DNA from 4 places in the Desulfocicer niacini genome. Region 2 is predicted to be linked to each of the others. Evidence: riboswitches for the same ligand, from Rfam matches in the RefSeq annotation. Region 2 holds a riboswitch; each other region holds the start of a gene.
The links. A riboswitch is a leader RNA that binds a small molecule or an ion and turns the genes downstream of it on or off. The one in region 2 is predicted to bind cobalamin.

Region 1 (3,105 bases), on a different contig from region 2:
TTCCAAGTGTCAGAGATGTCAACATAACAAAGGAAACCGTGAGTGTTGCCCCGGATGAAATCCCCAAGATAAACGGCCCCACAATTGGATTTCGGAAATAAACCTGGAGCAAAAGCCCTGCAATGGCGAGATATCCACCCCCAAGGGCTGCGGAAATGGCCCGGGGTAATCTGATTTTCCATATAATGAACCCGTTGACGCTTTCAATATCGTGGCTGGCAAGAATGGTCCATAGTTCTGAAAATCGGATATCCACGGAGCCCTTCATGATATTAGCTGCCAGAATCAAGAGCAAAACCAGTCCGAAAAAAATATAACTGATCGTCCGCCGCCGCCACATAAGTTGACGATGGATTGTATAATCAGTGGATGGAGCAAGCGCGGATGAAGTAATCGGAGTAGTCATATAGCATTCCTTTTTTGTGTGTCTATTTGGAATAGGCAATCGGATCATTCTCAGGTAACAGCCTGAAATATTGAATCTTGTATCCAGGATAGCTTTCCGGATGAAGGATAGCCGCAATATCGATTAATATCTCATCCAGTTTATCACCGGAGTGTTTATAGTGGGGTAACGGAGAGTAGACCCGCCCGGTTTTTAGCGGCTTAATATTGGCCAGCAGCGGATTGGCCCTGGCAAGAGACGCCTTTGATGTGGCACCGCTGTCCGGTGTGCGATAGGTAAAAAAGATATCCGCATCCTGACCTGAATACAAAAAACGCTCAAGGGAAATTTCAATACAGGATTTACCAAATACATCCTCAAACTGGTAATCGCTTAATGCCAACTCCACAAGCTGTCCCACCCATGCGTTTCCCGGTTCCACAAGCACTCTTTTCTCGTAAATATCCCCCCACATTACCTTGGGTTTAACCCCGGCATTGGCCGTATCCATACGGATCTGATCCAATGCCCCTGAAACCTTATTAAAATAAGCATCCGCCTCCTTTTCCTTATTGAAGAACGGAGCCAGGAATCGAACAAACTTCATCCTGGCAGATAAACACATGGCCGTTGGTGTGGTGGTAACGGCAACCGGCACCTTCATCTCCGCCATCATCGGGATAATGGACATGTCCCATGTCAGCACCAGTTCCGGGTTAAGCTTTCGTAGTCGTTCGAAATCAAGGGCATTATAATCCCCCAGATAGGTAATCTTGTTGTCCTCCATACCCTGCACCACTTCGGGAATCGTCCAGTCTTCTTTTTTGATCAAAACCCCCACCAGACTATCCTCAAGCACGCCCAAAGCCTTTAAAATGGCAATATCAAAGGCCCCATAGGCAACAACCCTTTTGACAGGTGTTCTAACAAGTTCAGCTGAATCAACGCCATCGGGCACCGGCATACCCCGTGGTACAAGCGTCATCTGTCTTCCGGCACCATCCCTCACTCTACTAATGCCATTATCAAACCGGGTTATGGAGAAACTACCGATACTCATAAAACCGGCATCTTCATTTTTTTTGAGTTTACTTTCAGAGGTTATATCCTGCGAGCACCCACAAAATAGTGTAAGTAAAAAACAACATAAAAAAACAAAAAGAGCCTTTTTCATTTTACCTCCATATTTGTATCTTCAGCAGTTGTGCCAAAACGCATTGAAATCAGTAACATACCTTTGTTAATATTTGCCAGTCACTCCATTGATGCTTATTTAAAGAGGCCCAAAACAAAAAAAGCCCTGAATCGTTTATAAAAAACGATCCAAGGCTGTCCCTTTTTCTATCCTCAGAATCAAACAGGTGCCGGCATTGCCGTACGCAGCATCCCTATGGTTGTCCAGGTAGGTCTTCTGACTCTTGGATCAATCTACTGACTGCGCCTTCCCGTCCATCATATGGACAGTGACATTATGCAGTGTTCGTCCCCAATCACAGCGGCGGGCCCGTTCCGGATTTAAACCGGATTCCCTATTATGCAGCTTCCTGCACCTGATCAGTGATAGTTAATAGTTTGTAAAATCTTAAATGTCAATCATAAAAACTGGACAAATGCCTGCTCCGTCATATCCTCCAAAAAAATTCTGGTAAGGAACAGGTCGTAAAAAAACTTGCCCTTTTCAGAATCCATAACTGTTGAAAATTTGACGTTAATATTTGCTTGACATTAACTCACAACATTGAGCATTTTGGGCTTGGTCACAACATGGGCCACATAGGGATGGGGTCAGGTCATGACCAAGCCCAGGATTTTGAATGCGTAACATCATGGCCCAGCAGAAAGTCTAACTCATTTAAGCCGCAAAGGAATCAAACGTATTTTGGATACAAAAACAAAACTAAACCCGATATCAAAACAGCCATGGGAGCACTTGCAACAAGAAGCCATCAAACTTGGGGCAAGTGCCTGCACCGCCATATCCTCCAAAGAAATTCTGGTAAAAGAAAATCTGGCGAAGCTGTGTAACGGAGAGTATACCTGCCCGAATTATGGTCGCTCCTCAAGCTGCCCTCCCCATGTGGAAGGCCCTGCAGAATTCAGAGAATGGCAGAGCCAAAGTCAATATTCCATTGTCGTAAAAATAGAATTACCCACGTCGATCATGTTTTCCGATGAACGAAAAGGAGTAATGCGATTGCTTCACCAAATAGTCGCAGCTGTGGAGCAGAAAGCCAGAGCGACAGGTTTTAAAAAATCAAAAGCATTTGCAGGGGGATCATGTAAAGATTTATTTTGTGAGGACCAGGAAAGCTGCTGTGTAGTGACAGAAAACAAACCCTGCCGTCACATGGAATCGGCTCGACCATCCATGTCGGGCTTTGGCATCGATGTCACCCAATTAATGCTGTCTTCCGGATGGTCGGGCCAAAAAGCGGAAAAATCAAAATTGCCGTATAAAAATGACAACAGCTGGGTGGCGGGTCTGATCCTTCTGATCGGTTGAACCGGCTGACCTGAAATGAATCTTAAACCCGTAGGTTTTGTTAAAAGTCCCCTTAAAACGCAAAGCTTAGGGGCTACAAAAGACAATCTCACGCTTAAAGCTTCAATGGAAGAACTTAAAAAACAGCAAAAGTAAATTGAGACAACCCTGAATGATATCCTGATATTTGAGCCATGGCACCAACTGCTCAAAGGAATAGAGGCGTTTTCACATATTG
Region 2 (3,105 bases):
CAAAGATTTATTGTGATCATAATCAAACATTATATTTGGTTGCACACACAACCTAATGAATTATGTCAAATATTTTAATCCCGGCTTGCCGCTGTCAGTTTATCCTGTAAAAAGGGTTGACCTCAATGCCCTCCTGCAATTTCAAAAACGATTGCGTTTGAACGAGGCCAGAAGGTTGATGCTCACAAAAAACCTGGATGCACTGACCGAAACATTCGAAGTTGGTTACAAAAGCCCCTCGCAGTTCAGGCGTGAATACAGCCGATTATTCGGTGCTCCGCCTTTATGAGATATCAATCGTTTACATCAAACAGCCCTTGCTTAACAAGGTTTAATTCCCTTATATTCAGATTTTTGCACGGAAGTATTCGTTTGGCAGAACCATAATACCTCACAAGGAGATATCCATGCCAAAGCTAAAAATGAATGAGAGTCACACGCTCAGCTATAGACTAATCCACAGGGGCCGGGACAAACCCTATCTTGTATTCCTGCACGAAGGCCTGGGATGCGAGATTATGTGGAAAGATTTTCCAGAACTATTATGTAAAGCCACTGGTTGTTCCGGACTGATCTATGATCGTTTGGGCTACGGAAAATCTTCTCCTTTGAACCGTGCTCATACTGTGCATTACATGCATGAATATGCGTTAAGAGAACTCCCAAAACTTTTAAAAGCAATAATTCCCGGCGCACCTTTCATATTAATTGGGCATTCGGATGGGGGAAGCATCAGTTTAATCTATGGCGCGGAGCAACCTTCACTCCTAAAAGGCATCATCACGGAGGCAGCACATGTATTTGTTGAGCCGAAAACCATCGCCGGCATCAGGATGGCTGATGAGGCATGGGAGAAAGGACAGCTGAAAGGACTGATAAAATATCACGGAGACAAAACAGAAACAATTTTCAAAGCATGGTCCGCCACATGGCTTTCCGGCTGGTTCAAATACTGGAACATTGAATACCTTTTGCCAAGCATTGAGGCGCCACTGTTGGCACTCCAAGGAATGAATGATCAATATGGCTCCGCAGATCAAGTCAAATCCATTGTCTCTAAAACTTCCGGTTTTGCCCAGTCGGAGATGATCGAAAATTGTGGGCATGCCCCACACATAGAGGCACAAGCGAGTGTTTTGAAGGTTATGTCTAACTTTATAGCCAAGATAACATTATAACCAACAAACGAAAAGAAATGGCCTGAAGATCCGCTTTTCATCAGCGTCGTCCAACAAAGGCAAAAACAGGTTACCATTTACAAGAATTGCAAAAAACATACACACAAATAAGAATCCAGCATTCTTTTTGAGAAATCGCTCTTGACACTTAAGTGGCTTTTTGACTATAGGAGTAATCGTAATTTAATTTACGGGTAATGGTGCTGAATAAAGCCTAAAAGGGAACTCCGTGAAATTCGGAGACGGGCCCGCCGCTGTAACCGGGGACAATTGCCTCAAGATGCCACTGTTTGTAATGAATGGGAAGGCGAGGTAAAAAGGATGAGCCGGAAGTCAGAAGACCTGCCATGACCTTTATGAGTGGACGTATACCCGTGGCAGGGCGCGTCCAATCGGATCAGCGGATAAAATCGGGACATCCCGGATCTATTTTTTTAATAGGTTCGGGATTTTTTTATTCCGGACCCACGTGATCAGCGGAACTGGAATGAAAAAGATGATGAAACAAAATTTTCAAAACCGATTATTGATGCTGAGTTTACTCTGGTTGTTTCTGAGTATGGCCCAGCCGGCAAATGCTGCAAAAGAGAACACTGAAACCTGCACAGATCTCGGAGAAACTGTTGTTACCGCCACCCGTTCGGCCAGGGCGGCGGATGAATTGTATGCCGATGTGGAGGTGGTCACCCGGCAGGATCTTGAAAAAACCACAGCCACCACCCTGGAAAATGCCCTCCGGGGTCTCCCGGGGCTGGACAACCGAGGATCAAGCTCTCAAAGCTGGTGGTTCACCACCAATATTCGCGGTATCGGAGGCGGAAAGCGCTCCCTGCTTATGATGGACGGGGTGCCCTTGAATTCAGCTCTTACCGGATTTGCCTACCCCCTTCGCACCGATCTGTTTTCCGTGGAGCAGGTTGAAGTAGTCAAGGGATCTTTCTCTTCCCTATACGGCAGTAACGCCATGGGCGGTGTCATAAACATCATCTCCCGCCAAAGAAAAAAGGATGGCATTGAAACCAATGTCAGGGGATACGGCGGTCAATACGGATTCGCAGAGGGCGGAACTTCGGTTCTGGGCAAAAAAGGCAAGCTTTCCTTTAACCTGGATGCGGCCTGGCAGTACTTTGACAACCAGTACCGGCGGGACGACAACCTGTCATACTCATACAGATCAGGTAAATTTACCAAAAAATACGAAAAAATCACCGACGGGGAATTTGATACCAAAAAATTATTTGGCCGTTTCGACTATAAAATGAACGATGTCTCCTCCCTGTGTTTTTCCGGCAACTTTGCCCGCAATGAGTCTGCCAATGGGATGAGCGATTACCAGCCGGTTACCCGGGATCTGGGGGACAGCCGCCATGATTTTTATTTCCTGAACCTGTCAGGCACAACCCGAATTCTGAACGACCTGAATCTGGAAATGCGAATTTACAGCAACCACGACGAAACCGATTCACTGCGGGAGCATATTGTGAATAATCCCGATTATGTTTCTTCCGGCAGCACCGGTATGGGCGGCATGGGCGGCATGGGTTCAAGTATGGGCATGGGAGGCAGCAGCGATGTTTCGCCGTATCTGTATCTGGTCGGCGATATTGAGCACTGGGGCCGGGACACAGGCATCCAGCTCAAAGGAACCAAAGCCTTGGGCCAAAGACACATATTCACCACAGGCGTGGATTATAGTTTCATGCAGGGTTTCTGGGAAAATACCGAAGAAGACGGCACAATCATTGACCGGACCATGGACGAGAATATGAGCAATGTGGCCGGTTATCTGCAGGATGAAATCAATGTGACTGACAATTTCATCGCCACCCTGGGCTGCCGATATGATATCAATTCCGAGTCTGAAAATGCATTCTCTCCAAAACTGGGCTTGTTCTACCGGCTCAACAACACGATAAGCTTCAGGGGC
Region 3 (3,105 bases), on a different contig from region 2:
AGTTTTATTATCCCGGGTTCATCAGACTCCCATGGCAGTGTTTGAATCTTGCCGTCGGGATCACGCACCACCGCAAAGGATGAACCCGGTATCATACTATCAGAAAAAGAAGAGGGATCAATCGAAACGATCTCATCCAGAAAAGAGAGCGTCAGATACTTTTTCTCTGAGTTTGCCCGTCTGTTTTGACTTCTTAATTTTCTTATCATTTTCCAATTCATCTGTTCCAAATCTGATGGATATATGTATCTATTCTGATCGACAAGTTCCCAAAAACAGACGGGGAAGCCTTCCATGGCATACGCGCTGGGAAATGCCAGGCTCAGCAGGATCAGACAGTAAAAAATAGGCACAAAATGTTTCATGGCATTAATCCATTATGATGTTATCGATGCCCTTGACAGGGGACGGAATGTCGCATTAACAGCGATTGCGAGCCTCTGGTTCGAGGCTCACAATCACGAGCTGTTACTGCAAGATATCATCGCACCTCAAAGGTCAGGGATGTGGTATAGGAATATTCGTCCGCCTTATCCGGTTCCGGATAGGGTGCCTTGTGGTTTGCCTTAATCACCCAGATACCTGAACTCAAGATCTTTATTTCCCCGATTCCGTCCTGTTTTGTCCTTGTGGTATAAGCCCAGGCATTGTCATAGGAAAACCCTGCATAGGAGGCGTTGATATTTTCAGTAAGAGGCTTTCCCTGGTACAGTAGTTTGAATCTGAAATAATCACCTGTTTTCAAATGGGACGGGTTGACCATGGGAACGATCTCAAGGGGAATTCCCACTGGCTGCATAAAGGATTTGCTTTCCGTGGGAGCTCCCACGTTAATAATGGCCTTTCCATACATCCCCAGATATCGTGAATAAATCACATCTTTAAGTCCCTTCCTGGGTTTATGAACATATCCATGGGTTGTTTTAGTGGAAAATCCCTCCTTTCGATGTACCATGGCGATATAGGTGTCCTGGGAGAGTTTGTCCGCCGATGCATATTGAAATTCGTTCAATGCATTCACCTTTATTTCCTTGCCGTCTGGCCCTATCATGTATATCTTGCCGAGCATCTCTTTGCCATAAAGGATGTCCATTACAGGGCTATAAAAGGCATGGCCCCACCCGATGGAAAAATTAACCCCATGGTTCTCAACCGGCGTATAATCATTTGCATTGAGCCACATGTAATGTGCCTGAACATCAAAGGCAAACAAACTAAGAAAGATAAATATTCCGGCAATCGTCATACGTTTAAACCTGTGCATAAAAACCTCCTTTAAAAAGAATTAAAACAACATACGTCTACCAATTGAGATTTAGTTGAAGAAAATAACTGCGCTCCCTTCCGATGGAGTAATCATAGTGCTCTTCATCAAACAGATTCTCCACGCTGAAAGCGATCTGGGGACTACCAAAGTACTTGGTCTGATATATCTGTCCGATGTATTGGCCCGTCAGACTGGGTGCCCGGTTGGTCTTCCGGACGGCATGAATATCCTGGCCCACAATGGCGGCAAAAGTTGCAGAACGAAGCGGCACGGCTTTTGCCGCCATTGTGCATTTGCATTGTTAGGCCTTGGGCTTTAATTTGCGCCTTATTTGATTTTTACCTTTGTCATCACTTTGATCCCATTGATCAAAGAGACCAAACCAATATAAACGTTCATTTACAGTTAAGCCACCGAGGGCATGAATTGCATCAGACTTAAAGGTTTGCCAGTTTGCATAAAACTTGTTTTGTTCTTCCTCTGACTTAAACCAAACATTGCCGTGCCATTTACTAACCATTAGATCGAGTTGATTGATCGAACCTTCAGATCGTTTCCAATCTTCAACCCATTTTCCCAAATTATTTCTGAGTTCAAAGTCTTCATCAGGAATAGAATTAACTAAATCATCTATGTTCATAGAAGAGTCCTAACTTATAATATTGGGCAACAGCTGCCAGCTATCCGGCCAGGCCGAACATGGCAGACCCTTGGCGAATACTTTATCAGCCTTCCAAAACAAAAAAAGCCCTGAATCGTTTAAAAAAAAACGATCCAAGGCTGTCCCTTTTTCTATCCTCAAGATCAAACAGGTGCCGGTATTGCCGTACGCAGCATCCCTATGGTTGTCCAGGTAGGTCTTCTGACTCTTGGATCACTCTACTGACTGCGCCTTCCCGTCCATAACTAACATGGACAGTGACATTATGCAGTGTTCGTCCCCAATCACAGCGGTGGGCCCGTTCCGGATTTAAACCGGATTCCCTGTTATGCAGTTTCCTGCACCTGATCAATGCATTTAATAGTTTGTAAAAACTTAAAAGTCAATAGGAAAGAACAAAGGGGTTGTGTGCCTATTTCAAAAACATTTTCATGGTAAATATTTTAAAAAGGTTATGTTCAGCTAAGACCAGGTCCGTTGAAATATCGGCCCGGCGGGCGGGTGGCATTGAATAACACGGTTAAGGGCGCCCAGTTAAGGCCCATCCGGGCCTTGGACTCCGTTGCGAGAATATGCATAGGCGGCATGGGCCCCGTTCCATTCGCCAGTTAAAGGCGTCAACAAAAATAGAACTGGCTATCAAGCCGATACGAACCCCAAAATGGATTAGTACATATACCGCAGGCCTACCGTAATTGTTCTACCGGAAGTCGCTTCACTGCAATAAAATTCTGAGTCCAACAGGTTGTCAGCTGTAAGCTGCAAGGTGGTATTTTTCATTATATCAAAATTTAACGCTGCATTAACAACAAAAAAATCATCTTCTGCGCCGTATTCGCCAGTGACAGAATCGGGCTCCTGCCGTTCGCTGACATACTGACTGTCCAGGAGAATGTTCCAGCGGTCTTTTTTAAAAGAAAGCCCGGCATGAAATAAATGTTTTGGAATATTGTAATCTCTGCTTTCAGAATTTTTTAAATTCGTATTTTCTATTTGATCCTGCAATATCTTGCCGTCTTGCCATGCATAATTGATATATCCCCCAAAGGCGTCAGTGAACTGATGATTTATCTCAAACTCTACACCACGGCGTTTTTCTTCACCAAAATTTTCATATTTTTTATATAATTTAGTGGTGGTTCCCGGAGAATAATGTGTGGTATAAACGATCTTATCT
Region 4 (3,105 bases), on a different contig from region 2:
AAGGCTGTCATGAACAGGTAATAAAAGGGTTAAAGCAGGCGGTTTCCGCCGGGTTTTCCACTTCCATGATTTACACGGTGAGCGGGGAAAATATCCACGAACTTCACCGGATGCCTGATTTGATTAAGGACTGGGGGCTTGAACGGTTTTTTATCCAGGTCATCGGTATTCGTGGGGAATCGGCGGACACCAACGATGGCCTCCAGGTGTCCATGGAACAATGGCTTGATGTGGTGCCGGATGCGGCCGAAGCCATGGCCAGGCAGGGAATTATTGTGACCTATCCCCGGGTATTTTTAAATGAGACAGAAGCCTTTCAGTGCGCAGGACTTGTGGCGGACAACTATTTTATTTTTCCCAATGGACGTATCTATCGCTGTCCCCTTTGTGAGGATTTTGCCCTGCACAGCTTCACCATTGATGACAACGCCATTGTTTCCACGGGTAAGATAAATGAAACAGATCTGTTTGGTCTTACCATCCCCGAAGGATGTGTCATGAATAAGATGATTCAACCGGGAAATATTGCGTACAATGAAGATGGTATTCCCTGCAAACGCATTGCATGCTGTATGTTGAAAGAAGAGATTGAGTTAAATTGATACCCGCAGATATGGACATACGGGATGCCGGAGCTCTTGCCGGGGAGGAGGTACGGGCCTTGAACTTTATTCGAAATGTTACTTCCTGTCATTTCAGAAGGCATTTCCGGCAGGGGTTAAGGTCTCATATTTTTGAGGTCCTTGATGCCGGGGATGTTTTAAAGGAAACACAAGGGGAGATAAGAGCGGGTATGCGATGGTTCCCCCGGGCGGTTCCCCGTGGGATGTTTCGAATATTGAGAAATCGTTTTTCCTCACTGGATCAGGTGCTTGATGAAGTGGGTAAGTATGCCCTGATCCTGAAAATGCTGGGACCGGAGCTTCTTGCCGTTTCCCAGGAATTTATTGTTCAATATAATGGCCCCGGAGGGCCTGAGATTTTGCTTTGCGGGCTTCAGGAGTATGTCCAGGGAGCGGTGCTGGACCCATGGTATCTCCATGAGGAAACTCCCCTTGAAATTTTTTTCCAGACACATTTTCCCGGAGAGCCTCCGGAAAAAAGCAGTGTGAACAAGGCGTTTGAATCCATTACCTCTTTTGTTGAAAAGACACGGCATATGGTCATGGATAAAGGATTTATTCCCGATCTTGCAGGCAACGGCAATCTACTTCTCACAAGCCAAGGAGAGCTGAAACTTGTGGATATCAATAATATCATCCCTGTTAATTGCAATGATAAAATTTTCCTTGATGATAAAAATTACCCTTCCTGTGATAAATCCATTGAAGTTCTTTTTCTCCTGGAACAAAAGATTTTGAAAAAGCAAAATCTTCTGGAGGATGTTTTATATGGGAAATTTCTATGTTCACAGAGAATAAAACGTGTCAGGTTGTTTGAAGAACAATTTTATCAGAAAGTTGGATTTTGATGCTCCCATGTCCCCGTGTTACAGGTACAAAACAAATTGACTTTTGGAGGGAAACAGTTTATTTTGTCTGGATAATTATAGTCTCAGGTATCATGGTGGAGTGGTAGTATGGCTGTCAACTCCCCAATGAGCAGGGAATCCTGTGAAAATCAGGAGCGGACCCGCCGCTGTAACCGGCATTTTGTGTCTTAAATCTTCTTTTTAAAACCGGCCACGGCTGGTTGATGCAAAGAAAAGAAAGCATTGACGTCACGCCGGGAGTCAGAAAACCTGCCTGGGACAAGTGGACCGAAAATGTGCACGCGGTTGGACAGGCCCACTATACCATTGAGGATACAATACGGCGTCCCCATATCGATTTAAATATCGGTATGGGTTTTTTTTTGCCTGTTGTTTAAAGGGAGTAGTTGTGAACTGGATTCAGCCGTGCCTTCCAAGGAAAACAGGGACAATTGTCTGTGCCTTGTCTGTGCTTTTGTTTGTCCTTGTGGTGTTGTCAGCCTCCCTTGGATATATGAAGATTGATTTTTTAGATGTGCTGGAAATAATTTTTTCCCATGTCTCTGGCAAGGAAAATACTGGAATTTCCATTTCCCAGGCATCCCGGGTGATTGTTATGGATGTGCGCCTGCCAAGGATACTGACATGTGCTGCTGTGGGGGCTGCCCTTGCGCTGTCCGGGGTCATTTTCCAGGGGATTTTGTTAAATCCCCTGGCAGATCCCTATACACTCGGGGTTTCTGCCGGTGCTGCCTTTGGTGCCTGTTTTGCCATTTTGTTGAATCTGGGTGCTGCCTTTGTCTCAGTTCCCCTGTTTGCCTTTGCCGGGGCCTGCCTCACATTGTTTTTTGTGATTTTCCTTTCCTATACCGGTAAGAATTCCGCAGCCGTCCTTTCCTCCAATAGTCTCATACTTTCCGGAATTATTGTGGCTGCTATTTTGTCTGCAGGTATCAGTTTTTTAAAATACACTGCTGATGAGCAGGTTTCCATTATTATTTTCTGGCTCATGGGCAGTTTTGCCTCCAAAACCTGGCTGGATGTGGGGGTGACCCTTCTGTGTCTTGGCGCGGGGCTTGTGGTTGCCATGGTATTTGCCCGGGATCTCAATCTCATTTCCCTGGGGGAACGATCCGCTGCAAGTCTTGGGGTGGATACCCGCAGGGTGACCCTGGTGCTGCTGGTGACAGGGTCCATGCTGGCAGCGGTTTCGGTTTCCGTGTCGGGGATTATCGGCTTTGTGGGACTTCTGGTTCCCCATATGGTAAGGCTTTTCACCGGGCCGGACAACCGACATCTGGTTCCCGTTTCAATCTTTGCCGGGGCCTTGCTGCTGCTGGGCGCAGATACCATCACCCGGGCCATCCTGCCCCACGAAATTCCCATCGGCATTTTAACAGCCCTCATCGGCGGTCCCGTGTTTTGCTGGATTTTCAAGCGGGGGGCCATTCGCTAAATGAAAATCAACTCCAATACTTCCGGGATAAGTGTCGATATTTTTCTTGAAAACCTCTCGTTTGCCTATGAACAGGAGCCGGTATTAAGGGATATTAATCTTTGCTTTAAGCCCGGAAAATTTTATTCCATCCTGGGGCCCAACGGATGCGGAAAAACCACCTTGCTGGATCTTCTCA

Region 1: another riboswitch for cobalamin. It lies ahead of ACYQ2M_RS15695 (ABC transporter substrate-binding protein); the one in region 2 lies ahead of ACYQ2M_RS16745 (TonB-dependent receptor plug domain-containing protein).
Region 3: another riboswitch for cobalamin. It lies ahead of ACYQ2M_RS23595 (hypothetical protein); the one in region 2 lies ahead of ACYQ2M_RS16745 (TonB-dependent receptor plug domain-containing protein).
Region 4: another riboswitch for cobalamin. It lies ahead of ACYQ2M_RS02455 (FecCD family ABC transporter permease); the one in region 2 lies ahead of ACYQ2M_RS16745 (TonB-dependent receptor plug domain-containing protein).

Annotation. Positions count from the first base shown of each region.
Region 1 covers NZ_BAAHYK010000028.1:56,564-59,668, reverse strand. The annotation lists gene ACYQ2M_RS15700 (FecCD family ABC transporter permease) at 1-406, opposite strand, end outside; gene ACYQ2M_RS15695 (ABC transporter substrate-binding protein) at 429-1,370, opposite strand; cobalamin riboswitch at 1,770-1,954, opposite strand; gene ACYQ2M_RS15690 (DUF2284 domain-containing protein) at 2,265-2,888, shown strand.
Region 2 covers NZ_BAAHYK010000032.1:10,160-13,264, forward strand. The annotation lists gene ACYQ2M_RS16735 (helix-turn-helix domain-containing protein) at 56-289, shown strand; gene ACYQ2M_RS16740 (alpha/beta fold hydrolase) at 408-1,178, shown strand; cobalamin riboswitch at 1,360-1,542, shown strand; gene ACYQ2M_RS16745 (TonB-dependent receptor plug domain-containing protein) at 1,675-3,105, shown strand, end outside.
Region 3 covers NZ_BAAHYK010000077.1:5,538-8,642, forward strand. The annotation lists gene ACYQ2M_RS23580 (hypothetical protein) at 1-209, opposite strand, end outside; gene ACYQ2M_RS23585 (DUF4198 domain-containing protein) at 482-1,264, opposite strand; gene ACYQ2M_RS23590 (hypothetical protein) at 1,302-1,553, opposite strand; gene ACYQ2M_RS23595 (hypothetical protein) at 1,569-1,907, opposite strand; cobalamin riboswitch at 2,103-2,291, opposite strand; gene ACYQ2M_RS23600 (TonB-dependent receptor) at 2,595-3,105, opposite strand, start outside.
Region 4 covers NZ_BAAHYK010000003.1:125,633-128,737, forward strand. The annotation lists gene ACYQ2M_RS02445 (radical SAM protein) at 1-602, shown strand, start outside; gene ACYQ2M_RS02450 (hypothetical protein) at 599-1,471, shown strand; cobalamin riboswitch at 1,540-1,763, shown strand; gene ACYQ2M_RS02455 (FecCD family ABC transporter permease) at 1,881-2,927, shown strand; gene ACYQ2M_RS02460 (ABC transporter ATP-binding protein) at 2,928-3,105, shown strand, end outside.